DNA from 4 places in the Chromobacterium sp. W521 genome. Region 1 is predicted to be linked to each of the others. Evidence: predicted binding sites of a transcription regulator. Region 1 holds the regulator's gene; each other region holds the start of a gene.
What was found. The regulator FNR, encoded in region 1, switches genes on or off when oxygen is low (the NO sensors DNR and NnrR bind a similar motif). The targets are predictions, from matches to a motif close to TTGATNNNNATCAA.
Positions count from the first base shown of each region.

Region 2: a site for FNR is predicted at 3,376-3,389, ahead of ccoN (cytochrome-c oxidase, cbb3-type subunit I). Genes of this name have one in related genera too.
Region 3: a site for FNR is predicted at 3,171-3,184, ahead of ACUXV1_RS11170 (4-hydroxyproline epimerase). Genes of this name have one in related genera too.
Region 4: a site for FNR is predicted at 1,955-1,968, ahead of ACUXV1_RS18050 (FeoA family protein). Genes of this name have one in related genera too.

Region 1 covers NZ_JBRBAF010000005.1:19,079-26,311, forward strand. The annotation lists gene udk (uridine kinase) at 1-423, shown strand, start outside; gene ACUXV1_RS08590 (VOC family protein) at 882-1,280, opposite strand; gene ACUXV1_RS08595 (inositol monophosphatase family protein) at 1,366-2,157, opposite strand; gene ACUXV1_RS08600 (RNA methyltransferase) at 2,361-3,140, shown strand; gene ACUXV1_RS08605 (DUF1853 family protein) at 3,130-4,053, shown strand; gene fnr (fumarate/nitrate reduction transcriptional regulator Fnr) at 4,335-5,081, opposite strand; gene hemN (oxygen-independent coproporphyrinogen III oxidase) at 5,191-6,597, shown strand; gene ACUXV1_RS08620 (alanine/glycine:cation symporter family protein) at 6,665-7,233, opposite strand, start outside.
Region 2 covers NZ_JBRBAF010000004.1:140,326-147,558, forward strand. The annotation lists gene ccoP (cytochrome-c oxidase, cbb3-type subunit III) at 85-1,002, opposite strand; gene ACUXV1_RS07185 (cbb3-type cytochrome oxidase subunit 3) at 999-1,190, opposite strand; gene ccoO (cytochrome-c oxidase, cbb3-type subunit II) at 1,194-1,808, opposite strand; gene ccoN (cytochrome-c oxidase, cbb3-type subunit I) at 1,825-3,249, opposite strand; gene ACUXV1_RS07200 (M61 family metallopeptidase) at 3,720-5,498, shown strand; gene pepN (aminopeptidase N) at 5,581-7,233, shown strand, end outside.
Region 3 covers NZ_JBRBAF010000006.1:164,456-171,688, forward strand. The annotation lists gene hcnC (cyanide-forming glycine dehydrogenase subunit HcnC) at 1-2, opposite strand, end outside; gene ACUXV1_RS11155 (FAD/NAD(P)-dependent oxidoreductase) at 5-1,402, opposite strand; gene ACUXV1_RS11160 ((2Fe-2S)-binding protein) at 1,399-1,677, opposite strand; gene ACUXV1_RS11165 (GntR family transcriptional regulator) at 2,216-2,911, opposite strand; gene ACUXV1_RS11170 (4-hydroxyproline epimerase) at 3,285-4,286, shown strand; gene ACUXV1_RS11175 (NAD(P)/FAD-dependent oxidoreductase) at 4,289-5,533, shown strand; gene dapA (4-hydroxy-tetrahydrodipicolinate synthase) at 5,608-6,483, shown strand; gene ACUXV1_RS11185 (aldehyde dehydrogenase) at 6,496-7,233, shown strand, end outside.
Region 4 covers NZ_JBRBAF010000011.1:108,133-115,365, reverse strand. The annotation lists gene feoB (ferrous iron transport protein B) at 1-1,637, opposite strand, end outside; gene ACUXV1_RS18050 (FeoA family protein) at 1,634-1,897, opposite strand; gene dcd (dCTP deaminase) at 2,072-2,641, shown strand; gene ACUXV1_RS18040 (glutathione peroxidase) at 2,912-3,406, shown strand; gene ACUXV1_RS18035 (YchJ family protein) at 3,414-3,827, opposite strand; gene ACUXV1_RS18030 (hypothetical protein) at 3,830-4,303, opposite strand; gene ACUXV1_RS18025 (ProQ/FINO family protein) at 4,463-4,867, opposite strand; gene ACUXV1_RS18020 (PfkB family carbohydrate kinase) at 5,353-6,303, opposite strand; gene ACUXV1_RS18015 (purine-cytosine permease family protein) at 6,300-7,233, opposite strand, start outside.

The DNA.
Region 1 (7,233 bases):
TGGCCGCTGCTGATCGAGCACATCGACGATCTACGCAATGGCCGCGCCATCGAAATGCCGGTCTACGACTTCGCCAACCACACCCGCGCCGAGGAAACCATTACCATCCAGCCGGCGCCGGTCATCGTCATCGAGGGCCTGTTCCCGCTGTACGACGCCGCGCTGCGCGACATGATGTCCTTGAAAATCTTCGTCGACACTGATTCCGACGTGCGCTTCATCCGCCGTCTCAAGCGCGACATCACCGAGCGCGGCCGCACCACCGATAGCGTAATCGAGCAATACCTGACCACGGTGCGTCCGATGCACAACCAGTTCATCGAACCGACCAAGCGCTTCGCCGACGTGATTCTGCCTCACGGCGCCAATGATCCGGCGGTGGATATTATCACCACCAAGGTGGCCAGCCTGATGGTACGCTAAGAGCGGGTAACAAAACCCCTGATGCTGCGTTGCGCCGACTTGTCGTACTCAAGTACTGCCTGCGTCGGCGCGCCTTGCCTCAGGTGCTCTACGAGCTTTTGCGAACCGCTCAGACTTAATGCGGCGGCGTCCGCGCCGCCGTCTTCCGCCCGCTCTTCCCAGCGGGGGCCAAGCACAGGAGTACTCCATGCACACAATCAAACCGCGCAATCCGCACGCTTGCGCGCCCATCATGAAAAAAGGCGGCGCCCACGGGCGGAGCCGCTCCGGACAGCGCCAGGCCGGACGCCAGGCCATATTGGCCGAACTGGATCTTGATCTGGACTGGAACGAAGCGGACGCCTACCCGCCGCAGGCGCAAGCCGCTGCCGACGATGAGCCGGCGGTTTTTGGCGACGTTAAAAACAAAGAGCCGCGCATTGCGCGGCTCTTTGTTTTTAACGGTGCCCTGCCAGCGGCTACGCCCCCGACTTCAACTGCAGCAAATCCCAGCGGTTGCCATACAAATCCTCGAACACCACCACGGTGCCGTATTCCTCCTCCCGCGGCTGCTCGCTGAAGCTCACCCCCGCCGCCGCCATGCGGCGGTAATCGCGCCAGAAGTCGTCGGTATGCAGGAAGAAACCGACGCGACCGCCGGTTTGCGCGCCCACGACGGCTTGCTGCCGCGCATTGCTCGCCTTGGCCAGCAACAGCGCACACTCGCTCGCCCCGGGCGGCGCCACGCGCACCCAGCGCTTGTCCTCGCCCTGACGCTCATCCTCCAGCAGCACAAAACCCAGCTTGTCCACATACCAGGCGATGGCCTCGTCGTAATCGGCCACCACCAAGGCGACCGAACCCAAAAACTGTTTCATCTCACGCTCCAAACAAAAACGGCGTCCCCAAGGACGCCGTGACGCGCTGAGCCCGCTCAAGCCCCAAGAGCCAAGCCGACAGCGCTTACTTGCCGATATGCGGCGCCAGCATGTGCAGCAGTTGCGCCAGCACTTTCGGATTGGCGGCGACGATATCGCCGGACTCCAGCCAGCCCTGCTCGCCGGACAAATCGGTAACGATGCCGCCCGCTTCCTGCACGATCAGGCTGCCCGCCGCGATGTCCCAGGGCTTGAGATTCAGCTCCCAGAAGCCTTCCACGCGGCCGCAGGCCACATTGCACAGGTCCAGCGAGGCCGCGCCTTCGCGACGCACGCCAGCGCTCTTGGCCAGCACGTCCTTGAGCATGCCCAGGTATTGGTCGATATAGCTTTGGTCGGACACCGGGAAGCCGGTGGCGATCACGCACTCATTCATCATGAAGCGCTTGGATACGCGGATGCGGCGATCATTGAGGAAGGCGCCGACCCCGCGCGAGGCGGTGAACAGATCGTTGCGGTTGGGGTCGAAGACCACGGCTTGCTGCACCTGGCCCTTGTGCGCCAGCGCGATGGAAATCGCGTACTGCGGGTGGCCATGCAGGAAGTTGGTAGTGCCGTCGATGGGATCGATGATCCACTCGTATTCCGACGAACCGATGCCTTTCGCGCCGGACTCTTCTGCTAGAATCGCGTGCTTGGGATAAGCTTCCAGAATGGAAGCGATGATGGACTCTTCCGCGGCGCGGTCCACTTCGGTCACGAAGTCATTGTGTTTCTTGCGCTCTACGCGCACCGCGTCGAGATTCAGCGACGCGCGCTGGATGACACTGCCGGCGCGGCGAGCGGCTTTCACCGCGACATTGAGCATCGGATGCATTGACGGCCTCTACACTTTCAACCATGACAAACGTCCGCCACATGACGCGACGTCTGCTAGTAACAATCTGGGTTAAGGAACAAGAAAAACCCGGCGCAATCGGGCAAGGCGGCATGCCTGCCCATCCGGCAAGCGCTGGCCTTGCGCGCAAAACGGCGCGCGGGCTTTTTCGATAAGCCGGCTATTTTAATGTGAAACTGCTGATGAATAAACCCCAAGTACCTGATTTTCTGAAAAACATTCGCGTGGTGTTGGCTCGCCCCAACCACCCCGGCAATATCGGCTCCGCCGCCCGGGCAATGAAGACCATGGGCCTGAGCCGGCTCTATCTGGTTGAACCCAAAGTGTTTCCCAGCGACGAAGCCAATACGCTGGCCTCCGGGGCGGTGGATCTTCTCGAACACGCCACCGTGGTGCCCAGCCTGGCCGAGGCGCTGCAAGACGTCACCATCGCCTGCGCGCTGACCAGCCGCCGCCGCGAGCTGACCACCCCGCTGTCCACCCCACGCCAAACCACGCCTGAACTAGTGGCCCGCGCCCGCGACGGCGAACAAGTGGCCCTGGTGTTCGGCAACGAAACCTTCGGCCTGTCGATCGAAGAAGTCGAGCAGTGCAACCGTCTGGTCACCATCCCCGGCAATCCGGACTACTTCTCGCTGAATCTGGCGATGGCGGTGCAGGTCATGACCTACGAGCTGTTCAGTCACACCGGCGTGGACGTCGATTATCTGCGCGCCGACAGCGACGCGGCGGCGCTGGGCGAGGTGGAGGGCTTCTGCGGCCATCTGGAACAGACCATGGACAAGATCGGCTACTTCCGCCGCCGCAACAGCGAGCGGATGATGCGCCGGATGCGCACCCTGTTCAACCGCGCCGGCATGCTGCGCGAGGAGATCGACATCCTGCGCGGCTTCCTCAAACAGGTGCAGCGCGCTGCCGACGGCGAAGTCCGTCGCGACGCGCCCGGACCGAATGGCGAATAGGCCGCCATTCACCCTGCCCTACGCGCATCCGGCGGTGCGCGATCTGGCTTTTCTTCTCACCGCGCCCTCCCCCTGGAAAAGCGGCGCGGACATTCCGCCGCACCGGCTGCTGGGCCCCGACGGCCCGGCGCTGCTGCAAGCGCTGGACGCTCATCCCGACGAGCTGCGGCACTGGCTGGCGCGCCAGCCCACCCGCCGCCTGGGTCATTACGCCGAGCGCTTGCTGTCGTTCTGGTTCCGCTTGGCGCCGCACATCGAACTAGTCGCCAGCAATCTGCCTGTGCGCGGTCCAGACGGCCGCACCGTCGGAGAATTCGACTTCCTTTTGCGCCTGGACGGCCAACCGCTGCATCTGGAAGCCGCCAGCAAGTTCTACCTGCAGCTGGGCCGCAGCGCCGATACGCTGACCGGTCCCAGCCTGCGCGACGCCTGGGCGCTGAAAGCCCATAAGCTGCAGACCCAACTGCGTCTATCCCGCCACCCCGCGGCGCAAGCGACGCTGCCGGAAGGCTTTGCCGGCTGCGCGGTCGGCGCCCGGCTCAGCGGCTGGCTGTTCCACGCTCAAGACACCTCGCCGGAACCGCCGCCCGGCGCCCTGCCGCTATACGGGCAATACTGGCCGCTGCGCGGCGACTGGCCTGCGTTGAACGCGGACTCCCGCTGGGCCTGGCTGCCCAGGCTCAGTTGGCTGGCGCCTGCGCGCCTCTCGCGGGAACACACCGCCGATGCGGCGGAACTGCGCGCGCGGCTGGAACAGGCAGAGGCACCGCAATTGCTTGCCGAACTGCAACCCGGCCCGGACGGCGACTGGCATGAAGTGGCGCGAGGCTTCGCCGTTCCGCCGGGATGGCCTCAAGAAGCGCCGTTGTCGCGCTTGTTGCGGCAAATCGCGGACTGCGCGCCGCCGCAATGAAAAAGGCAAGCCTCATGGCTTGCCTAAGAGGCTGTTCATAATCTGCTGCGCTTCGTGATACGCCCCACGGTGAGTACCGCTTCGAAATGCTCATGTACCACTTGACCATTCCGCTTTCTCAGCGGTTTTCGCCTTGTCTCGCTCTTGCTCGCTAGATTTTGAACTGGCTCTAAGAACCTGTTTACGATCCGCTTTCTCAGCCGTTTTCGCCTGACCTCCTCTTGTATCGCGAGATCATAAACACGCCTTGCGTCTTTCGAGGCTCCGCAGAAGCGGCGGGATCAATGACCGTTGGCGTGAGCGCAGCCGGAAATCAGCGCCTTCAACTCATCCACCATCACCAACTGGATGTGCTTGTGATCGACCGTGATCCAGCCTTGCTGCTGGAACTTGGACAACGTGCGGCTGACGGTTTCCAGTTTCAAACCCAGGAAGCTGCCGATTTCCTCGCGGCTCATGCGCAGGATGAAATCATTGGCGGCGAAGCCGCGAGTGGACAGACGCTGGGACAAATTGAGCAGGAAGGCGGCCAGGCGTTCTTCCGCCTTCATGTTGCCCAATAGCAACATTACATTTTGATCGCGAACGATCTCGCGGCTCATCAGTCGGTAGAAGTGGTGCTGCAAGGTGGGAATTTCGCGGCCCAGGCTCTCCATGCGGCTGAACGGCAACTCGCACACCTCGCTGTCCTCCAGCGCGATGGCGTCGCAACCGTGAACATTGGCGGAAATACCGTCCAAGCCCATTAGTTCGCCGGACATGTGAAAGCCGGTCACCTGCTCGCGGCCGTCCTGACTGGCCACGCTGGTCTTGAAGAAGCCGGTGCGCACCGCGAACAGCGAGCGGAAGCCCTCGCCGCTGCGGAACAGGTACTCGCCGCGCTTCAAACGGCGGCTTTGACGGATCACTGCGTCAAGCTGGGTCAGTTCCTCGCGGTTGAGCCCCACTGGCAGACAGAGTTCCTTCAGGCTGCAGTTGGAGCAGGAGACCTTCAGGTTATGCAAAGAGATATGGTTCTGATCGGACATGGCATGTTTAGTACAAGCTTGCGACGAAGCTTGACCCTTATCAAAGCGAAATTCGCAGGATTTCCGCAAATTTACCAGTCCACCAGAGGTTTTGCCATCCAAATACGACATGAAGACCACCCACCCATTTTCTCCTGCCCATTTTGAATTCGACCGCGCTCTGATTGAACGCCTCGACGGGACAGGTCCTAGATATACGTCATACCCGACAGCAGATCGCTTTACGCCGGGTTTTGCCGAAAGAGACTACATCCACTGGCTACGGCAGCGCAGCATCGGCGCCAACCGGAAACCTTTATCATTGTACGCTCATATACCTTTTTGCAACACTATCTGCTACTACTGCGGTTGCAACAAGATCATCACCAAGGATAGCGGCAAAGCCGACTTGTATCTGGACTACCTGGAAAAGGAAGTCCAGATGGTCGCCTCCTGTCTGGGGCGCCGAGAGCAGGTGATACAGCTGCATTTCGGCGGCGGCACCCCGACTTTCCTGTCCGACGCGCAACTGGAACGATTGATGACCTTGCTCAAGACTCATTTCGAGTTCTTGAAGGAGGGGGAGTATTCCATAGAAATAGACCCGCGCAAAGTCAGTGCGGCTACAATTTTCAAGCTGGCCGAATTAGGCTTCAACCGCATCAGCGTCGGCATTCAGGACTTCGAGCCCGCGGTGCAGCAGGCGGTGAACCGCGTGCAGTCCGAAGCGGAAACTCTAGAGGTGATCCAGGCGGCGCGCGACGCCGGCTTCAAATCCGTCAGCGTCGACCTGATCTACGGCCTGCCCTTGCAGACCCGTGAATCGGTGCGTCGCACGCTGGACAAAGTGATCGCCATAGGACCGGACCGGCTGGCGCTGTACAACTACGCCCATTTGCCCACCGTGTTCATGCCGCAACGCCGCATCAACGAGGCCGATCTGCCGTCGCCGGAAACCAAGCTGGACATCCTGCAGGACTCGGTGCAACGCCTGGCCGACGCCGGCTATGTGTTCATCGGCATGGATCACTTCGCCAAGCCGGACGACGAACTGGCCTCCGCCTTGCGCCAGGGCCGGCTGCAGCGCAATTTCCAGGGTTATTCCACGCATGCGGACTGCGACATGATTGGCCTTGGCGTGTCCTCCATCGGCAAGGTCGGCCCCTGCTACAGTCAGAGCGCCAAAGATCTGGACAGCTACTACGCGGCGCTGGACAGCGGCCATCTGCCGGTGCTGCGCGGGCTGACGCTGGACAATGACGACATCCTGCGCCGCAGCATCATCCAGGGTCTGATGTGCCGTTTCTCGCTGTCCGTGGAAGCGCTGGAGGAAATTCACGGCATCAACTTCGCCGAGTACTTTGCGGAAGAGTTGCCGCAGATCCGCGAATATCAGCAACTGGGGCTGCTGTCCTTCGACGGCGACTTCATCATGGTGGAACCCAAGGGCCGTCTCCTGATCCGCAATATCGCGATGATCTTCGATAAGCACCTGCGCGAGCGCCGCACCCAGGCTCGCTACTCCAAAACCATTTAAGCCAATCCCATGACAAAACAGCCCGCGTCTAAACGCGGGCTGTTTATCGTTGGAGCCTGGCAAAGGCTTACCAGATGTCTTTTTCCACCTTGGCCGCCAGTTCCGGGTAATCCGCCACCTTGAACACAGGGGTGGACTCGCCTTGCTTCAGCTGACGCTCATAGTCCTTCAACACGATGAAGAAGTAACGCGACAACAACACAATGGCCACCAGATTAATCAAGGCCATCAAGCCCATGGCGAAGTCGGCCATGTCCCATACCAGCGGCAAGCTGGCCACCGCGCCGAACATCACCATCGCCAGCACGATCAGTCGGAACACCAACAAGATCCACTTGTTGCTACGAATGAATTCGACATTGCCCTCGGCGTAAGCGTAATTGCCGATGATGGTGGAAAAGGCGAACAGGAACATCGCCACCGCCAAGAAGGACGCCCCGATCGGGCCGAACTGGGCCTCGATGGCCTTCTGCGTCAGCGCCACCCCGCTCAAACCCTGATCATGCACGCCGGACAACAGAATGATGGCCGCCGTGGCGGTACAGATCACCATGGTGTCGATGAAGACGCCGAACATCTGGATCGCGCCCTGGCTTGCCGGATGGCGCGAGGTCGCCGTCGCGGCGGCGTTGGGAG
Region 2 (7,233 bases), on a different contig from region 1:
CGGAGCGGAGATGTTATATGAAATCATATAACATCCTCGCGAAAGAATACTGCCCGCATGAGCGGGCAGTAGATCAGTACCGGTTTATTGCGGCGCTTTGGGGTTGTTGGACAAGCCCCAGACGTAAGCGGTCAACAGGTGTACTTTGCCTTCACCCAGGAAGTCTTTCCAGGCCGGCATCTGGTTGTTGCGGCCGTTGGTGATGGTTTCGATGATGGTTTTCTCGCTGCCGCCGTACAACCAGTTGTTGTCGGTCAGGTTGGGCGCGCCCAACTGCTGGTTGCCCTTGCCGTCCGGGCCATGGCAGGCGACACAGACCGTGGCGAAGGTTTCCTTGCCGCGAGCCGCGCGTTCAGCGTCATGCTTGCGTTTGGACAGCGACAGCACGTAGTTGGCGACGTCCTTGACCTTTTCCTCGCCGAACGCCGCGCCCCAGGCCGGCATCTGGCCGTGGCGGCCTTCGGAGATGGTGGCGTGGATGTCCTTGACGTCGCCGCCCCACAGCCACTTGCTGTCGGTCAGGTTGGGGAAGCCCTTGGCGCCGCGGGCGTCGGAGCCGTGGCACTGCACGCAGTAGGTCTGGAACAGGCGCTTGCCCATTTCCTGAGCTTTGGGATCGGCGGCTACGGCCTTGACGTCCTGTTTCAGGAACTGGTCGTACAGCGGCTGATACTTGGCTTCCGCCTGCGCGCGCTCCTTCTTGTACTGGTCTACCGAAGTCCAGCCAAACACGCCTTTCCAGGTGCCCAGGCCAGGGTACAGAATCAGGTAGACCACGGCGAAGGCCAGGGTCACGTAGAACATCAACATCCACCAGCGCGGCAGCGGGTGGTTGTATTCGGAAAGGTCGCCGTCCCACACGTGGCCGGTGATCTCAACCTGTTCGCCCTTTTGCACCTTGATCTTGGATTGTGAAAACACCAGATAGGTCAGCCATACGAGGCCGCCCAGCACGATCGCGGTGATCCAGATGTTCCAGAATTCGCTCACGAAATCACTCATTTTTTTGCTCCGTTGGAAGCTTGGTCTTGTTCCGCTTCCTGCACCTTGTCGTCGTCGAGGAAGGGCAGGTTGGCCGCGTCCTCATACCGGTTCTTGGAGCGCTTGCTGTAGGCGATGCCCAGCACCACGATGAAGAATGCAAAGCACACTACCGTGAACAGCGAGCGTCCGATGGTTACCCAGTCCATGGCTTAACGAACGTTCTTCAAGGCAAGGCCCAGGCCTTGCAGGTAAGCGACCAGCACGTCCATTTCCGACTTGCCCTCCACCTGAGCCTTGGCTTCGGTGATGTCTTTGTCGGTGTATGGGACGCCAACCAGGCGCAGCGCCTTCATCTTGGTCGGCACGCTGTCGGCGTCGGCCAGATTCTTGGCCAGCCACGGGAAGGCAGGCATATTGGACTCAGGCACCACGTCGCGCGGGTTGACCAGGTGCACGCGATGCCATTCGTCGGAATAGCGGCCGCCTACGCGGGCCAGGTCCGGCCCGGTGCGCTTGGAGCCCCACAGGAAGGGGTGGTCGTAAACCGATTCGCCGGCCACGGAGTAATGGCCGTAGCGTTCGGTTTCAGCGCGGAACGGACGGATCATCTGCGTGTGGCAGGTGTGGCAGCCTTCGCGGATGTAGATGTCGCGGCCAGCCAGCTGCACGGCGGTGTAGGGCTTGACGCCGGCCACCGGCTGAGTGGTCGATTTCTGGAAGGCCAGCGGCAGGATTTCCACCAGGCCGGCCACGCTGACGACCAGCAGGGTGAACACGATCAGATAGCCGACGTGTTCTTCGATCAGTTTTTGTATCTTATCCATGATGTTTCCTTGCGCCTCAATGAGCGTGGGCGGTGATGGCCGGAATCTTGGCGTCTACGGCACGGCCCGCGGTTACGGTGCGGAAGGTGTTGTAGGCCATCAGGAACATGCCGAGCAGGTACAGGAAGCCGCCAAGCAGACGCACGAAGTGGTACGGATAGGTGGCTTTGACCGCCTCAACGAAAGCGTAGGTCAGGGTGCCGTCCGGGTTCAGCGCGCGCCACATCAGGCCCTGGGTCACGCCGGAGATCCACAATGCGGCGATGTACAGCACCACGCCGACGGTGGCGAGCCAGAAATGGGCTTCAACCAGCTTCAGGCTGAACATGGATTCGCGGCCGAACAGGCGGGGAATCAGGTAGTACATGGAACCGATGGTGATGAAGCCCACCCAGCCCAGCGCGCCGGAGTGCACGTGGCCGATGGTCCAGTCGGTGTAGTGAGACAAGGCGTTGACGGTCTTGATCGACATCATCGGGCCTTCGAAGGTGGACATGCCGTAGAAGGACAGCGATACCACCAGGAATTTCAGCACCGGGTCGGTGCGCAGCTTATGCCAAGCGCCCGACAGGGTCATGATGCCGTTGATCATGCCGCCCCAGCTCGGAGCCAGCAGCACCAGGGAGAACACCATGCCTACGGATTGGGTCCAGTCCGGCAGGCTGGTGTAGTGCAGGTGGTGAGGGCCGGCCCACATATAGGTGAAGATCAGCGCCCAGAAGTGCACTACGGACAGGCGGTAGGAGTAAACCGGACGGCCAGCCTGTTTCGGGATGAAGTAGTACATCATGCCCAGGAAGGCGGCGGTCAGGAAGAAGCCCACGGCGTTATGGCCGTACCACCATTGCACCATGGCGTCCACGGCGCCGGAGTAGGCGGAGTAGGATTTCCACAGCGACACCGGCACGAAGGCGGAGTTGACGATGTGCAGCAGGGCCACGGCCAGGATGAAGGCGCCGTAGAACCAGTTGGCCACGTAGATGTGCTTGACCTTGCGGATGGCGATGGTGCCGAAGAAAACAATGGCGTAAACAACCCAGATCACCGCGATCAGGAGCTTGATCGGCCATTCCAGCTCGGCGTACTCCTTGCTGGTGGTCAGGCCCAGCGGCAAGGTGATGGCGGCCAGCACGATCACCAGCTGCCAGCCCCAGAAGGTGAAGGCGGCGAGCTTGTCGGAGATCAGCCGGACGTTACAGGTACGCTGCACTACGTAGTAGGAAGTGGCGAACAAACCGCAGCCGCCGAAGGCGAAGATGACCGCATTGGTGTGCAGCGGGCGCAGGCGGCCGAAGTGGAACCAGGGGCCGAAGTTCAAATCGGGCCAGACCAGTTGGGCCGCAATGATGACGCCCACCAACATGCCGACAATGCCCCACACGACGGTCATGATGGCAAATTGGCGCACCACCTTATAGTTATAAGTGGATTGCGTTTCCATTTAGGGTTTTCTCCAAGGTTGCTAACTCAGAACGTGACATATCTAATCGACGGCTTGAAGTCCGGGCGACTGTCCCAATCTGTACTGATGTGACTGTATCCAGACGAAGCCGTAGGGAAAACGACTTTTATTAAAATCAAGCGCTTGACCCAGATCGCAGCGGTACTGATGTCTGTATTAGCAGTTCATCCCGTATTGCGACAGCGCAATTTCCCCATTTAGTTAACCCGGCATTCTAAATCAATTACCCATATCGGGCCAGTTTGGACGGCCGGGGATGTCGCTTTCCCATTTGTCTTTATTTATGTCTCAAGCGAGCGTGACAGTTCTTGCAAATACTGTTGCTACTGGCGAGATTGTATTGTCTGGCGGCCCAGCCTTCTTGACCTGGATCAAGATGTCATAAAACGCAGCGTTTACCCGCGGCAAGTGCTAAAATCAGAAGGTTTTGCAACGATTGCAGGCAGATCATGACCGTTTCCGTCCGCTACACCCTATGTCCCCGCGCCCCTGAGGCGCATCTTTTCGAGGTCGTCCTGACCGTTTCCAAACCCGCAAAGAACGGCCAGATTTTCTCCTTGCCGGCTTGGATTCCCGGTAGTTACATGATCCGGGAGTTCTCCAGGCATATTGTGGAAATTCGCGCGGAATCCGCGGGAAAAGCGGTGCAGCTGGTCCAGTTGACAAAAAACAGCTGGCAAGCCGCGTCGGTCAAGGGCGTGCTGGTTCTGCGCTATAAAGTTTATGCGTTTGATCTGTCCGTGCGCGGAGCGTATCTGGACGCGGAGCGCGGCTTCTATAACGGCAGCAGCGTTTTCCTGGCGGTGGACGGCTATGAAAACGAGGCCTGCGCGGTGGAGATCCTGCCGCCGGAAGGCAAGGCCTACGCCGATTGGAAAGTGGCGACCAGTCTGCCGGCGCGCGGCGCGGACAAGAAAACCGGCTTCGGCGGCTATCAGGCGGCTTCCTACGACGAGTTGATCGACCATCCTGTGGAGTTGGGCGCCTTCGAGCGAGTCAGCTTCAAAGCCTGCGGCGTACCGCACGAATTCGTTGTCTCCGGTCGTTTCCGCGCCGACCTCAAGCGCTTGGCGCGCGACACCAAGAAAATTTGCGAATACCAGATCAAATTGTTTGGCGAGCCGGCTCCGTTCGAACGCTATGTGTTCATGCTTTTCGTCGGCAAAGACATCTACGGCGGTCTGGAGCATCGCGCTTCCACCGCGCTGGTGGCCAATCGCGACGATTTGCCGCAACAGGGCGTTGAGGAGATCGGCGACGGCTATCTGAAACTGTTGGGTCTGATCAGCCACGAATACTTCCATAGTTGGAACGTCAAGCGGATGAAGCCGGCGGCGTTCACGCCCTATGATCTGAACCAGGAGGGCTACACCCGTTTGTTGTGGGCCTTTGAGGGCATCACTTCCTATTACGACGACCTGAGCCTGGTGCGCTGCGGTCTGATCGATGAAAAGCGCTATCTGGGCCTGCTGGCGGAGACCATCAGCGGCGTGGAGCGCGGCGCCGGCCGCCTGAAGCAGACCTTGGAGCAATCCAGTTTCGAAGCCTGGACCAAGTATTACCGGCAAGACGAAAACAGCCCCAACAGCATCGTCAGCTATTACACCAAGGGCGCGCTGGCCGCGTTGGCGCTGGACTTGACCATACGCCGCGACAGCCAGGGCCGTCAGTCGCTGGACGATGTGATGCGGGCGCTGTGGCGCAAGTGGCTGGACGACGGCAAGGGTTTGGCCGAGGACGAGTGGGAAAAACAGGCGCAGGCCGTTACCGGCCTGGATCTCAAAGCCTTCTTCGATCAAGCATTGCGCGGCGTCGAGCCCTTGCCGCTGGCCCAGCTGCTGGCTACCCAGGGCGTGGAACTGCGCTTTGAGCCGGCCGCCAACGCCGGCGATCGCGGCGGCCTGGTGTTGAACGGCAAGCCGGCTCCGGCCAGCCTGGGCGTCAAGGCGGTGGCCGAGGCCCAGGGCGTGCGCGTGATCAACGTCTACGACGGCGGGGTGGCGCAGCGCGCCGGCCTGTCCGGGGGCGACGTGATCGTGGCGATAGACAAGCTCAAAGCGGTGGATCTGGACAAGGCGCTGGCGCGTTATCAGCCGGGCGATAAGCTTAAACTGCATTGGTTCCGCCGCGACGAACTGATCAGCGCGCAAGTGGAGCTGCAAGCCGCGCCTGCCGACGCCTGTCGGTTGCTGTTGCAGGACGACGGCGCCCGGTGGCTGCGCCGCTAACATTCATCGGGACGGCGCCGTTCCCAGGCGCCGTTCCCCTCCAGCCAAGACCGGCGCAGCCGGCATCGAAGGAGACGTAGACATGGCTCAACAGCCGCAAGTCAAGTACCGCAACGACTACGCAGCCCCCGCTTTTCTGATTGACCGGGTCGATCTGAGCTTCGACATCGAAGACGACGCCACCCGCGTGCACGCGCGCTTGGTGGTAACCCGTAATGACAAGGCCGCGCGCCAGGACGATCTGGTGCTGGACGGCAGTGCCGCGCTGGTGGCGGTAACGCTGGACGGAGAGCGTCTGGACGAAAGCGGCTACGCGCTGGCCGACGAACAACTGACCGTGCGCGGCGTGCCCGACAGCTTCATCCTGGAAGTGGAGACCGAGATTGATCCGGCGGCCAACACCAGCCTGATGGGTTTGTACGCGTCCAACGGCAATCTGTTTACCCAGTGCGAACCGGAGGGCTTCCGCAAGATCACGTATTATCTGGATCGTCCCGACGTGATGGCCAAGTTCACCACCACCATCATGGCCGACAAGCACAAATTCCCGGTGCTGCTCTCCAACGGCAACAAGGTGGGCGAGGGCATGGTGGACAAAAAGCGCCACTGGGTGAAGTGGGTGGATCCGTATAAGAAGCCGTCTTATCTGTTCGCCTTGGTAGCCGGAAAACTGACGGCGCTGAAGGACAAATTCGTCACCATGCGCGGCCGCGAAGTGGCGCTGGAGATCTGGACCGAACCCGCCGATCAGGACAAGACCCAGCATGCGATGGAGTCCCTGAAGCACTCGATGAAGTGGGACGAGCAGCGCTTTGGCCTGGAATACGACCTGGACATCTATATGATCGTCGCCGTCGGCGACTTCAATATGGGGGCGATGGAGAACAAGGGCCTCAACGTCTTCAACACCAAGTACGTGCTGGCGCGCAAGGACACCGCCACCGACGCCGACTTCCAAGGCGTGGAGCGAGTGATCGGCCACGAATACTTCCACAACTGGACCGGCAACCGCGTGACCTGCCGAGACTGGTTCCAGCTATCGCTGAAAGAAGGGCTGACCGTGTTCCGCGACCAGGAATTCGGCGCCGACATGAGCAGCCGCGCGGTCAAGCGCATCGAGGACGTCAAGGGCCTGCGGGCTCACCAGTTCCCCGAGGACGCGGGCCCCACATCCCACCCCATCCGCCCGGACAGCTATATCGAGATGAACAATTTCTACACCATGACGGTGTATGAAAAAGGCGCGGAAGTGGTGCGCATGTATCACACTCTGCTGGGCGAAGCGGGTTTCCGCAAGGGCATGGACTTGTATTTCAAGCGCCATGACGGCCAGGCGGTGACCTGCGACGACTTCCGGGCGGCAATGGCCGACGCCAACGACGTGGACCTGGGCCAGTTCGGCTTGTGGTACAGCCAGGCCGGCACCCCGGTGCTCAGCGTCAGCGGCCGCTACGACAGCGTGGCGCGTAGCTACACGTTGAATGTGCGTCAATCCTGCCCGCCCACGCCGGGGCAAGAACTGAAGCAGCCGTTCCACATCCCGCTGGCTTTGGGCCTGGTGGGCGCCGACGGCGCCGACCTGCCGCTGCAGCTGGAGGGCGAAGCCGAAGCGCAGGGCGGCACCCGCGTGCTGGACGTCAAGGCGGCGGAGCAGAGCTTCACCTTCGTCGGCGTGCCGGCCGAGCCGGTGCCTTCGCTGCTGCGCGGTTTCTCCGCGCCGGTGAAGCTGGATTTC
Region 3 (7,233 bases), on a different contig from region 1:
ATGGTCAGGCCTCTTCGGTTTCGGTTTGGAAGGCGGAGAAGGGCAAGGGGTCCAGCGGGAAGCGCGGCCGGATCCAGCCCACGTCCGCCTTGCCGGTGTGCTCGCGCAGGCGGTCGCTGCAATAGCCGACGCACATCTTGCCCTGGCAGTCGCCCATGCTGACGCGGGTGCGCATCTTCAGGCTGATCAAGTCCTGCACCCCTTGTTCCAGCGCGGAGTCGATATCCTTGCGCAGGGCGTTCTCGCAGCGGCAGATCACCGTGTCTTCCCGCGGCAGCGTCAACTGGCCGCTGCCGCGCTGAGTAAAGCTGTCGATGCCCACGCGGAAGCGCAGCACCGCCTTCAACTCCGTCAGATAGCGCTGACGATTTTTCTCGGCCAGTTCGGCGCTGATCGCGCCACTTTGTTTGAGCATGGACTGGGCGGCGATACGGCCGCTCAGCATGGCGGCTTCGCCGCCGCGCAGGCCGCCGATGTCGCCGGCCAGATGGATGTGGGCTTCGCTGCTCTGTTGCCAGCCGTTGATTTCCGGTTTGAGGAAGCCGTCGGCGTCGTAAGCGTGGCGCAGGCACATTTGCTGCGTGAGTTGGGTGCGCGGAATGAAGCCGTAGCCCACCGCCAGGGTTTCGGTGGCCAGGCTGACCGCGCGGTTCAGATCCGGCGTCCAGTTGTCGTCGTACGGCGCGACGGTGACTTCCTGCACCTCTTGCTGGCCGCTTGCCTCCACCACGCCCCAGCCGTAGTGCAGCGGCACGCCGTGGCGTTTCAGGTAAGCCAGCATGCTCAGGCCGTCCAGGAACAGCTGCGGCTTGTTGAGCATGGCCAGGGTTTCCTTGGCGATGCGGCCAAAGGAGCTGGCCTCGTAGACGCCTTGGACTTCTGCGCCGGTGCGGTGCAATTGACAGGCCACAAGCGGTAGCAAGGGGCCGGTGCCTACAATGGTGGTGCGGCCCAGCGGCTTGACCACGCCGCTTTTGATCTGCAATTGCAGCCCGCCCAGCATGATCACGCCGGGCAGGGTCCAGCCTGGAAAGGGCACGCTGCGCTCATGGCAGCCGGCGGACAGCAGCAATTGCTCAAAGTCGATCTTCTCGACCTTTTCTTGTTCATTCAACGCGTACAGCCATTGGCCGGCTTCGCCGCCGACGATGCGGGTGTTCAGTTTGACTTCTACCGCGTGGCTGACCTTGGCGAACTCCGAGTGCAGAGCTTGCATGGCGTCGCGGTAGCGTTCGCCCAGGTAGTCCAGGGTCACGCCTTGACGCAAGGGGCCGCGGTAAACCACGCCGCCCAGACGCGAGGCTTCGTCTATCAGCGTGCAGGGCTGGCCATGGTTGACCAGCTCGATGGCGGCGGCCATGCCGGCGGGGCCGCCGCCGACGATGATGGGGCGCATGCTCATTGCAGGCCCTCCAGTTCAATGCGGTTGGCCGCGGTCTCCACGGTCATGCCGGCTTGCACCACTGTCTGGCAGGCGCGGCGTTTGTAGCGGCCGTCGATGCGCACCAGGCAGCAGTGGCATACCCCCATGCCGCAGTAGGAACCCATGGTTTGCTGGCTGTCGTTGCGGCTGACGCGGCGCAAGCCAACGGCGTTGAGCACGCTGAGTACGGTCTCGCCCTGCGCGGCGACGACGGTGTTGCCATTGATGTTAATGGCGATTTGATCTGCATTCAATTTCTGAATGTCATATTTTCTGTCTAAATTTGGCATCGAAATAGCTCGTTCTGGTTCTGCTGACACGAAAGAGGTGCCGGAGAGTGGACAGTCTTTTCCGGCTGCGAGCGATTTTGTCGCGTCTGATTTTAGTCAGACAATCAGACTATATGGCGTCTGCCGTAGTCTAACTATGATGAATCGCTTTTAAATTGTCGCAGCATTGTTATCGCATTGTATGGATACAGGCAATGTACAGATTTCTGTAATCAGATGTATACAGATTGGCTGCGTCAGTGAGTGCGGCAAGAGGGTGGTCTATTTGTTTTTAATTAAAAAACAAATAGTTGTGTGGGTTTTGCGTGTTGTTAAACCGTTGGAATAATATGTTTTTCTGTTATTTTAATGCGTATAGCATTTTCAAAACTGTACATTAATTGATTATAATCAAATGGCTTGAAAAATGATGTCAATATCATTATTTTAGTCATTGGATATAGTGTGCTTCAGGACTTTTTTGTTTGAAACCAAGCCCTTGCGGAATTTTTCCAGGTGGGTTTCAGGGCCGCTTGCGCGCATTGCGGCCGGTTTCGCTCTGGTGCTCCTGATACCAGGCCTCCAGAGCCTCTTCCGCGTTCAGAATGTGCTGTCGCAAGAAGGCTGCGGCGCTGATTGCATCCTTGCGACGGCACAATTCGAGCATTTCGCTATGTTCGCGGTGGGCGCGGTCGCTGAAATTGGTCAGCAGAATCTGCATCCGCGTGTAGCGGTCGGTGCGGTTGTGAAGCTGCTCTATCAGCGCCAGGGTTTGCGGCCGGTTGGCCGCCTGATAAAGCGCTAGGTGGAAGCGTGAATTCAGGATGCCCCAGGCGCCGACATCCCGTCGGCGCAGCGCTTCTTCAAATTGCGTCAGCAGCGCCCCGGCCGCATCCAGATCCGCCTGAGTCTGCCGCGGCACGGCCTCCAGCAACATATCGCATTCCAGCAGCACTCTTACCCGCAGCAACTCCATCACTTCCGGCAGCGACAGTTGGGCGATCACCGCGCCGCGCCGCTCGGTAATCGCCACCAAGCCCTCTGCCTCCAGTTGCCGCAGCGCCTCTCGCAGCGGCACCCGGCTGACGCCAAGTTCCTTGGACAGCGCTTCCTGGCGCAGTTGAGTGCCGGCCGGCCATTCTCCCAGCAAGATGCGCTGGCGCAGTGTGTCGGTCGTGGTGGCGGTGAGGGTTTGGCGCGGGGCGGTGGTTCGAGGCATGGCGGTGTCGACGGTTGGAATCCTCAAATTATCACAGGCGCGGAGTGGGCCGGCAATGGCAAGGCAAGGGCGGCTTGATTGCGGCCGGCTTTGATCTTTGTAGGTTCTGTTTACGGATTGGTGTGTATTTTTGTATTCAAATATTGATGATTTTTTGCATGGTTATCACGATTTTCCATGATATCAAACATGCTGCAATGCAAGATGATAAAAAGCAACAAAACATAAAGCAATGATTTTATTGAATAAAAAATCTAATTTAATGTAAATCAATGCTTTCTCTACGCTGGCGCATCTCCATCTTGAACTGTAAAAATTGTATTCAAAAAATGACGGGGTTAGAGTGGCCACATCACATGCGAGGAGCAAGAACATGGCGGTGCGCGAATTCGAATGTCTGGATGGGCATACCTGCGGCAACCCCGTAAGGCTGGTAGTGAACGGCGGCCCGAAGTTGGAAGGCGAGACGCAAGCGGAGCGGCGCTTGGACTTCATTCGTCGCTATGACTGGATACGCACCGGCTTGATGTTCGAGCCGCGCGGCCATGCGCAGATGTCCGGCGCCTTCCTGTATCCGTCGACGCGGGCGGATTGCGATATCGCGGTGCTGTACATCGAGACCAGCGGCTGTCTGCCGATGTGCGGCCACGGCACCATAGGCGTGGTCACCATGGCGCTGGAACACGGGCTGGTGAGGCCGGCCGAGCCCGGGGTGTTGAACCTGGACACGCCAGCGGGCAAGGTGGCGGCTCAATATCGGATGGAGGGCGGCAAGGTCGCCGCGGTAACGCTGACCAATGTGCCGTCTTTTCTCTATTTGCGCGACGTGGAGGCGGAGGTGTCGGCGTTGGGCCGCTTGCGAGTGGATATCGCCTACGGCGGCAACTTCTATCCCATTGTCGAGGCGCAGCCGGGCTACCGCGACATGGCGGATTATTCGCCGGCGCAACTGGTGGAGATGGGGCGTGAACTGCGCGAATACCTGAACCGGCATTACGACATCGTCCACCCGTTGGACCCGAATATCAGCGGCGTCCGTCATTGCCTGTGGACCGGCGCGCCCAAGAACGCCGGCTCCAGCGCGGCCAACGCCGTGCTGTACGGCGAGTCGGCGCTAGACCGCTCTCCATGCGGCACCGGCACTTCGGCGCGGCTGGCGCAGCGGCATGCGCGCGGCCTGCTCGCCGTTGGTGAAAGCTTCGTCCACGAGAGCATTATCGGCAGCCAGTTCGTTGGCCGAGTGCTGGCGGAGACCCAGGTTGGAGATTACCCGGCAATCGTGCCTTCGGTGCAGGGCTGGGCGCGCTTCACAGCGTACAACCGCATCCTGTTGGACGACGCCGATCCCTATGTTCATGGCTTCGAGGTGGCCTGAGCATGAGCGAGCGAGTCATTGTCGTCGGCGCCGGCATCGTGGGCATCGCCACGGCCTTGCAATTGCGGCTGGCCGGCCTGGATGTGTTGTTGCTGGACCGCGGCGAGCCGGCGCGGGAAACCAGCTACGGCAACGCCGGCGCGCTGGCGGTCAGTGATGTGATCCCGCTGGCCGAGCCCGGCGTCTGGCGGCGGTTGCCTGGCTGGCTGCTGGACCCGCTGGGGCCGCTGGCGGTGCGCTGGCGTTATCTGCCGACGCTGGCGCCGTGGCTGGCGCGTTTTGCGCTGGCCAGCCGGCCGGCGCGGGTGGCTTCGCTGACCCGCGCGCTGGCGGCCTTGTTGAACCGAGCCGCCGCCGACTACGCGCCGCTGGTGGCGCGGGCCGGCCTGGACGGCATGTGGCGGCGGCACGGCGCGCTGACCTTGTACCGCGATGCGGCCGAACTTGAACGGGCCTTGCCGGCTTGGCGACGCAAGGCCGAGCACGGCGTGGCCTGGCAGACGCTGGATCAGGCTGCCGTTCAGGATTGCGAGCCGGCGCTGCGGGATGGATGGGCGCGCGCGGTCAAGGTGGCGGCCTGGTCCCATGTCGACGATCCCTATCTATTTAGCCGAGGCCTGCTCGATGCCTTCGTCGCCGTCGGCGGCGTTTTCGAACAAGCGGAAGCGGCCGCCTTGAGCGAGCGCGGCGGCAAGGTGGACGGCGTGGTCTGCGCCGACGGCCGCATGCTGGCTGCCGGGCAGGTGATCGTCGCCGCCGGCATTTGGAGCGACCGTTTCACCCGCCAGTGCCGCTACCGGGTGCCGCTGGAAAGCGAACGCGGCTATCACGTCAACTTGCCCAAGGCCGGCGTGGCCTTGCGTCATTTCATCCAGTGCGCCAGCGAAAGCTTTGTGATTCTGCCGCTGGCCGACGGCGGGCTGCGGCTGGCGGGCACCGTGGAGCTGGCGCACCGCGACGCAGCGCCGGATTGGCGGCGCGCCGAGATCCTGCTGGACAAAGCGCGCGGCATCGTCGGCGATTTCTCCACCGAGGACATGACGTTGTGGATGGGCAACCGGCCGTCGCTGCCTGACACCGTGCCGGTGATCGGCCCCGCGCCGGATCGCGCCGGCCTGTATTTCGCCTTCGGTCACGGCCACCTGGGCCTTACGCTGGCCGCCACCACCGGCGCGCTGCTGCGCGACATGGTGTTGCAGCGTCCCAGCGGCCTGGATTTGCATCCGTACCGCCTGGCGCGTTTTTAGCGCCGCGGCCCCATCGCGACGCTGGAGTGAGCCGCGCGGCTTCCGTCCACCCTCAAGCACAAAGGAAACACCCTATGCAACAACAAGGCATTCTGGTCCCCATCGTTACACCGTTCGACCGCGACGGCCGCCTGGATTTGGCGGCGCTGCGGCAACTGGTCGAGCGCTTCATCGAACAAGGCGTCGCCGGCATCGTCGCCTGCGGCACCACCGGCGAATACTACGCCTTGGACGAAGGCGAGCGCAGCCAAGTGCTGGAGTGCGTGGCCAAGGCGGGCAAGGGCCGGTTGCGCTTGATCGCCGGCGCCAACGACCTGTCCACCCGCGGCGCGATAGCGCGCGCGCGTCAGGCGGCGGAGCTGGGTTACGAGGCGCTGATGCTGGCGCCGCCGGCTTATAGCCTGCCGGATCAGGCCGGCATCATCGCTCACTTCAAGGCGGTGGCCGCCGCCAGCGCGCTGCCCATCATTCTCTATAACTTTCCGGCCCGCGCCGGCGTCTCCATCGACGTCGCCAGCGTGATTGAGTTGAGCCGCGTGCCCAATATCGTCGGCATCAAGGAAAGCAGCGGCGATTTCAGCCGCGCCCTGGCGCTGATTCAGGCGCGGCTGCCGGATTTCGAAGTGATCTGCGGTTGCGACGACCAGGCGGCGGATTTCCTGTTTTGGGGCGTGCGCAGTTGGATCAGCGGCGCGGCCAATGTCTTCCCCGGCGAGCAGGTGGCGATGTTGAACGCCGCCAAGGCCGAAGACTGGACGCGAGTGCGCGCGCTGATGGCGGCGATGTATCCGGCGATCCAGGCGATGGAGTCCGGCGGTTACAACCAGAAGGCCAAACTGGGCGTGCGCCGTCACGGCGTCGACGCCGGAGATGTGCGTCTGCCCTTGCTGCCCTTGCCGGGCGCGGAAGCCAAGGCTTTTCTCGACGCGCTGGCCGCGTTTGATCGCTAACGGGAGAACGAGATGCCATTAAGCAAGGAAGCAGTATTCGAGAGCGCCCGCGCAGGGCGCTTATGGGCCGGCTTGCTGATCCCCGGACATGAGGGCAGGGGGGCGCGGCTGGACAATATGACGCCGATGGACAATAGCTTGATCGGCCATGTCGCCGCCGGCGACGCCGTCGACGTCGACGCCGCGGTGGCGGCGGCGCGCGCATGCTTCGAGTCCGGCGAATGGTCGCGCCGGCCGCCGGCCGAGCGCAAGCAGGCGATGCAACGGTGGGTGGCGTTGTTGCGCGAACACGTGGAGGAACTGGCGGCGCTGGACTGCATCGACGCCGGCAAGCCGATCACCGAATGCCTGAACACCGACCTGCCGGCCACGCTGGACACCTTCGCTTGGTACGCGGAGGCGATAGACAAGTGCTACGGCAAGGTGGCGCCCACCGGGCCGGAAGCGCTGGGCTTCATCGTCAAGGAGCCGATAGGCGTGGTGGGCGCGGTGCTGCCGTGGAACTTCCCGGCGCAGATGTACGCTTGGAAAGTGGCTCCGGCGCTGGCCGCCGGCAATTCAGTGGTGGTGAAGCCGGCCAAGCAGACCTCGCTCAGCGCTTATCGCATCACCCAGCTGGCGCATCAGGCCGGCATCCCCGCCGCCGCGCTGACCCTGGTCACCGGTTCCGGGCAGGCGGTGGGCGAGGCGCTGGGCCGGCACCCGGATGTGGACATGGTGTCCTTCACCGGCTCCACTGAAGTGGGACGC
Region 4 (7,233 bases), on a different contig from region 1:
CAAGGCACGTAGATCAAGGTGAAGATCAGGAAGCTCATCGCCGAACGCCAGTCCAGATGTTGCAGCAGGACAGCGCCCAGACCCGCCTCCGACACCCCGTAGATCACAGCCAGGCTGCCCAGCAGAATTTCCTTGGCGATGAAACCGAACAACAAGGCCGCCGCCAGCTCGTGGCGAATGCCGATCGGGTCCAACACTGGGGCCAACAGGCTGCCCAAGACGTCGGCCAGCGTCTTGCCATCGCCGGCCGGCACATGAGTCAGCAACCAGACCAACACCACCCCCAACAGGATGAAGCTGGAAGCCAGCTGCAGGAAGGCCCGCACCTCGCCCACCGCCCGGCCAAGCAAATGGCTCAAGCCGGGCAGCCGATACGGCGGCACTTCCAGCAAGAAGGCCTCGCCCCCGGCGTAGCGACGCTTGAACACCCAAGCGGTGAACACCGCGACGGCGAAGCTCATCAGATAAAGCCCCATCAACACCCACGGCGCCTGCGCCGCCGTGAACAGCAATCCGGCGAAAAACACCACCACCTGCAGTCGCGCCGAGCACAACGAGAATGGAATCACCAGCATGGTCAGCAGCCGCTGCTTGCGCTCTCGCATCACCCGGGTGCCCAGGATGGCCGGCACATTGCAGCCAAACCCCATCAACTGCATCACGAAGCCGCGGCCATCCAGCCCCAATCGAGCCATAAAGGCATCGGTCAGATAGGCGGCGCGCGCCAGATAGCCGGAATCCTCCACCATCGCCATCAGTACGAAGAACACCAGCAAAATGGGCGCGAAGGTCAGCACCGTCGACACGCCCTGCCAGATCCCGTCCAGCGCCAGGCTCTGCACAATCTCAGGCAACGGCGCGAGCAAGGGCGCCAGCGCCTGCTCCTTGACCCAGTCCAGCCCGGCCCCGGCCAGCTCCTGCAAAGGCGTGCCGATCTGATAAGTCAGATTGAACAACAGCGCCATCAATGCGAAGAACAGCGGCAAACCCAGCCACGGATGCATCAGCCAGTGGTCGATCTTTTCGGTCAGCCTCGCCGGCAGCATCGGCGGCAAGGCCCAGCAGCCGTCCAGCAAGTGTTTGGCCTCCGCCATCGCCGCCTGGGTATCCGGTACCGCGTCCAGCATGGCTCTCGCGGCTGGAGCGTCGTCGTTGGCCAGCCGGTTCAAACTCGCCATCAGCGGCGGCCAGCCTTGCATATGTCTGGCCGACACCAGCGATACCGGCGCGCCCAGACGTTCCGACAAACGCTCCACGTCCAGGCTCACGCCCAATGCCTTGGCCTCGTCCGCCATATTCAGCACAAGCTGGCAATTGAGACCGCTGGCCAACACCTGCAAAGCCAGCGGCAATTGCCGGTCCAACTGGCTGGCGTTGAGCACTAGGATGGCGCCGTCGAAAGCGCTGGCCAGCAACACGTCGCGCACCACCGCCTCATCGTCGGAATAGCCGGTTAAATCATGAACGCCGGGCAAATCCACCAACTCCACCATGTGGCCGCCCAGCAACACCCGCGCGCTGCTCAGTTCTATGGTCAGGCCCGGCCAGTTGCCAACGCGCTGGGACATGCCGGTTAGGCGGTTGAATAAAGTGGACTTGCCGGTGTTCGGCAAGCCGATCAGGGCGAAACGCTTCATGCTTCCACCCTCGCCACGATGAAACGCGCCAGACTGCGCCGCAGCAGGAAGCGGGTGGCGCCGACATCCAGCAACAAAGGTCCGCCCAAGGGCGCCGCCCGGCGCAAATAAAAACGGCACCCCGGCGTCAGACCGAAGGCGGCGACGCGACGCATGGCCTCTTCGGCCAGCTCCAGACGGTCGACCACGCCGTGGCGGCCAGCGGGAAATACATCCAAAGTCAACATGATGATCCGATCAATAACGAGAATGGTTTGCATTAGTATATCCAGCCAAACCACGCGAATATCGGCCAACCGCGGCAATTCCCGCGCTGCTTGACCTGCATCAATAGCATTGTCCTATCCGGATCAGCCTTGGATTATCGATAGCCGCCCACAGCGCTTGCGGTTAAAATCGCGGACAATCAATCGACAAGCTACGGGCCAAAGACAATGAGCATCAAATCGGACAAATGGATTCGCCGGATGGCGGACGAGTACAACATGATCGAACCCTTCGAGGCCAACCAGATCAAGATGGTGGATGGCCAGAAGGTGATCTCCTACGGCACCTCCAGCTACGGCTACGATATCCGCTGCGCCGACGAATTCAAGGTATTCACCAATATCAACAGCACCATCGTCGATCCTAAAAACTTCGACCCCAACTCCTTCGTGGAAGTCTCCGGCAAGGGCTATTGCATCATCCCGCCCAACAGCTTCGCGCTGGCTCGCACCGTCGAATATTTCCGCATTCCGCGCTCGGTGTTGACCGTATGCCTGGGCAAGTCCACTTACGCCCGTTGCGGCATCATCGTCAACGTCACCCCGTTCGAGCCGGAATGGGAAGGCTACGTAACCCTGGAGTTCTCCAACACCACGCCGCTACCGGCCAAAATCTACGCCAACGAGGGCGTGGCCCAGGTGCTGTTCTTTGAATCCGATGAAATTTGCGACGTGTCCTACAGTGACCGCGCCGGCAAATACATGGGCCAGGTGGGCGTGACGCTTCCGCGCCCCTGAACCGCTTCCCACCTGCAAAAAAGGGATGGCCTGGCCATCCCTTTGTCATTTAAACAACGCCAAATCCGTCCTCGCAATTTCACCTTAATGTTCTAGGATAAACAGAGGGTTAGCTGACTTTCCCGGTTGGTCGGCCCTTGTACAGCAATTGATTTCTTCTTGGGGCGTAGCGGTTCCCCCTTGCCGTTGCGCCCCTTTTTTTATCTCCCTGCTCAATTGCTCTTCTTCCGGTTTCTTGCCATGATCTTCGCTTTGGCGAAGGGCGGAAACATGCCGGACATATATGATTTTTCCATTGAGACTTTAAACGGACCGACGTTGCCGCTGGCGAACTATCGCGGCAAAGTGCTGCTGTTGGTCAACACCGCCAGCGAATGCGGCTTCACCTCGCAATTGGCAGGCCTGGAACAACTGTACCAGCGCCACCGCGATCAAGGCCTCGAAATCATCGGCTTTCCCTGCAATCAGTTCGGCGGCCAAGAACCGGGGAACGCCTCCGCCATCGGTCAGTTCTGTCAAAAGAACTTTGGCGTCAGTTTCGCCTTGTCCGCCAAGATTGATGTCAATGGAGCGGATGCGCATCCGCTATGGCGCTATCTCGCCGCCGCCAAGCCTGGTCTACTGGGCAGCCGGCGCATCAAATGGAATTTCACCAAGTTTCTGATCGATGGCGAGGGGCGCATCCGCGGGCGTTTCGCCCCCTACGTCAAGCCGGCGGCGCTGGAGCGCGTGATCGAAAGCCTGCTGCCGACATCCGCCGCCTGAACCGAGTTCAGCTCAACTCGCCGGACACGTAGAACCAGCGGCCGTCCTCGCGCGCAAAGCGGCTGCGCTCGCGCATGCGCTCGGCCTTGCCGCTCACTTTATAGCGCGCGGTAAACTCCACCCACCCTTCGGCGTCGGCCTCGCCGCCGGCCTCTGTCGCCAGCACCTCCAGGCCCAGCCATTTGACCACGCCTGCATCCGCGGCCAGGTCCAGCGCCTGCGGCCGGGTACTGGGATGCCAGCTCGCCAGCAGATACGCCTCGTCGCCGCGCGCGTAAGCGGTATAGCGCGAACGCATCAAGGCCACCGCCGTGGGCGCAGGCTCGCCGCCCTCGCTCAGGTAACGGCCGCAACAGGCCGCGTAATCGCCGCCCAGTCCGCAGGGACAGCCGGCAGCGTCCGGCTTGGCTTTCTTGCCCATGTTCAAGCTCCCAAGGCCGGCAAGCCGTAGAGTTTGAGCAGGAAGTTAGTGAACGCGGGATCCGCCGGCTTGGGATTCATCTTGGGCCAGCGCCTCATCCACTCCCGCAAACGCTCATCCATCTTGGCTCGGAACGTATCCTGATCAATGCGCCCCGCCTCGCGCTCCACCGTCAGATAGCGGTACATGGCGAAGGTGTTGTCGTCGACGGGGTTGGACCCCACTGCCTTGAGCCGGAATGCGCCCAACTGATCAGCAGCCGCCAGCCTGGTCAGTTCGCCGCTCTTGACCTTGTCTGCCAAACGGTTGGCCTCACGCAACAAAGCGTCCGACTTGGCGGTGGGCGCCGGAGCCGTCTGCTGCCGGCCCTTGGCCGGAGAGGAAGGATGCGAACTGATGGGCGCGCCCAGTTGTTGCAACGCGCTGCAAGCGGACAAGCTCAGGGCCATGGCGGCCCACAAGAAAAGACGTTTCATGCCGGGTATTCTACTCCTGTCCTGATTCGGCGCCGCCGCGCGGCGCGTTCTGCTGCGACCGCCTCGCCGGTGCCAATGTTCCGCCTCGCCAATGCAAAACAGCCTGACAAACGGATCTGTCAGGCTGTTTTACGTTCTTGCCACGAGGCCGCGGCACGCTTATTCCGCGGCGTCGCCAGCGGGTTCGGCCGGAGCCGCAGCAGCCGGGGCCGGGGCCGGCTTGGGCGCGGACATTTGTTCCGCCGCCTTTTTCTCTTCCGCGCTCACTTCGCCCACCGGCTTGTTGGCCAGATCGAAACGCTTGCCGCCGCGCGCCAGTGACTTGACGTAGCGCGGCTTGCGACAGTGATTGGCCACCACGCGGGAGATCAGCGTCGAGTCGAACTGCGGCAAGGCCGCGATCAGGCTCTCATGGATGCCCAAGGCCAGCGGACGAAACTGGCGGAAAACGTCGAACTTGCTGTAAACATGATCCGCGATCATCTCGGTCTGCTTTTTCTTGGACAGACTTTGTACAGCGGACTTAAGTGCAGCACCGAGTGCCGTTTCAGTATTTGGCTTCATGAACTTCTATCTAGATCCATTGATGCAAAAGCAGCGCATGCTGCCTAATCAAGCGAAGCGCTGCAACCAGCCGCCCGGCCAGCTTGACAGCTGGCGAAAAAATGACGACATCGTAACCAGGCTTGACCAACACGCGCAGACAAGACGTCTGCGCGCCGTGAAAAATTTCCAATCATGCAGGGTATCCGGGAGCCGGACCCAAGCGGGCGGCCTGCCGGGACAGGGCCATGACCCCGCACCCATCGGCCCGCCCTGCTTGTCGACAGCGGAGCCAACTTGACGCAATGGAGGAAAGCGCCAAACGGAATCCTCCGGGCGCCCCATTGCCGGGCAGGCGCTCACGAGGGTGGGAGAGTACTAAGTAATGCCCCTTTATGTCCAGCACTTGACGCCAATTGCGGCGTTTCCACTCCTATCCGTCTGTCTTTTGCCACGTTATCCGCGCCCAGCCGGCCTCCCTTGCTTCACACGCCCCCTAAGGCGGCTCACAGGCAAGCAGCGGGGAAGCGGCGGTTCAAGCTGTCCCAATCCGTCGCCGCGTCCGGTCCGGCGCTCGCCACCACACAGGCGGCCAGCCGATTGCCTAGATCCACCGCGTAATGCAGCGGCCAGCCGCTGGATAAACCGGCCAACAAACCGGCGCAATGCGCGTCGCCCGCGCCTATGGTGTCCACCACCGAAACTTGATAGCCGGGCAGATGCCATGGGTCGTAGGTGCCCGGACAGACCCAGGCGCCGTCCTGGCCCAAGCGGCAGATCAGCGTCAACTGGTAGTCTTTGGCGAAACGCTGTGCAGCCGCCACCGGATCACCCTGGCCGCACAATATGGCGATCTCGTCCCGGTTCAACGTCAATAAGGTTTCCGTCTCGCTCAGGCTGGACAGAAACGCCGGCTCCAGCAAGGCGACGCGCGGACCGGGGTCGATCACCCGCAACTGTTCCGACGGCAAGGCCAACAGCCAGGCGCGCAGCGCCCGCCCGCCTTCTCCCGCCAGTTCATAGCCGTTGGCGTACACCAAGGCGTCGGCGGGCAAGGGCAACGCGTCCAGTTGCTCGCGACTCCACTCCCCTTCGCAGCCGGTGATGGAGATGAAGCTGCGCTCTCCGCTGGGCTCCACCATGGCCACGCACCAACCATTGTCGCGATTCGCGTTGCGCAACAGCACCGGCAGTCCCAACTCCCGCATCGCCCGGTCTACCGCCGCGCCCCAGGGCCCGTTGCCCACCGGCATGCCGTTGATCACAGGAGCGTTCAACTGACAAAGCGCCCTCGCCACATTGAAGGCGCAGCCGCCGATTTGGCGCTCCTGCTGCAAGGCCTCTACATCGCCGCCGCTTCGCGGCAGTTCCGGGAGAGTCAGCACCACATCTCCCACAGCGCCGCCCAAAGCCAGAATCGCCTTGGTCGGATGATAACTTGGACACGGAATGGTCATGCGCGTCGCTCCTTCAGCAACAGATACAAGCCGTAAGCCAGCAAGCTGGTTCCAAAAGACACAAACAAGCCAAGGCTGGAATCCGCGAAAACACCCACCGCCAACGGACCGTCGATAAAGCCGGTCTTGCTCACCAGCAGGCCGCAGGCCGCGCCCAGCAGCCAGCACAGCAAGGGCCCGCCGCGAAAGGCCTGCCGCCCCTCGCCGGACAAGGCCGCATCGTCATAACCTTGGCGATGACGCAGCAGCAGGTAATCCAGCACAAACACCGCCTCCCAGGCCGCCAGGAACACGCCGCAGAACAGCAGGAAGGAAATGAAGGGCCCCAGGAAATCGCTGGAGACGAATAAAACGTAAGCGGCGATCGCCAACACGATCAGCGCATTGATGGAAACCGCCTGCGCCTGCCTGACCTTGACGCCTATGGTCAGCAGATTGAGGCTGGCCGAATACAGGCTGAGCACGGCCATGGTCACGATGCCCGCGGTCGCGGTCAGCAGATAGGGCACCGCCATCCAGGCCGGCAGCACCGCGCCGATTTTGGCAATGGGATTGGCCGCGCTGGCCAGGTCCGGAATCTGCGCCGACAGCAGCACGCCAGTGAAGATCAGCAGCATCAAGGGCAGCGACGCCCCCGCCATCACCGCCCCGAAAATGCCGCTGTTGGATGAGCCGGCCCGCTGATAACGGCTATAGTCCGCGCCGGCGATCGCCCAGCTAATGCCGGTGCCCGCGGCGATCACCGACACCGCCGGCCAGAAGCCAGTCAGCCAGTTGCCGTCCGGCCGCGCCATGATGGCGCCCCAGTCAGCCGTCGACGCCACATACAGGATCACCACCAGAGTCATGCTGCCGAAAATCCGGCTTAACCAACTTTGCATCCACACCACGGTAGCCTGTCCCAGCAGGCTGACCACGATGGTCAAGCCG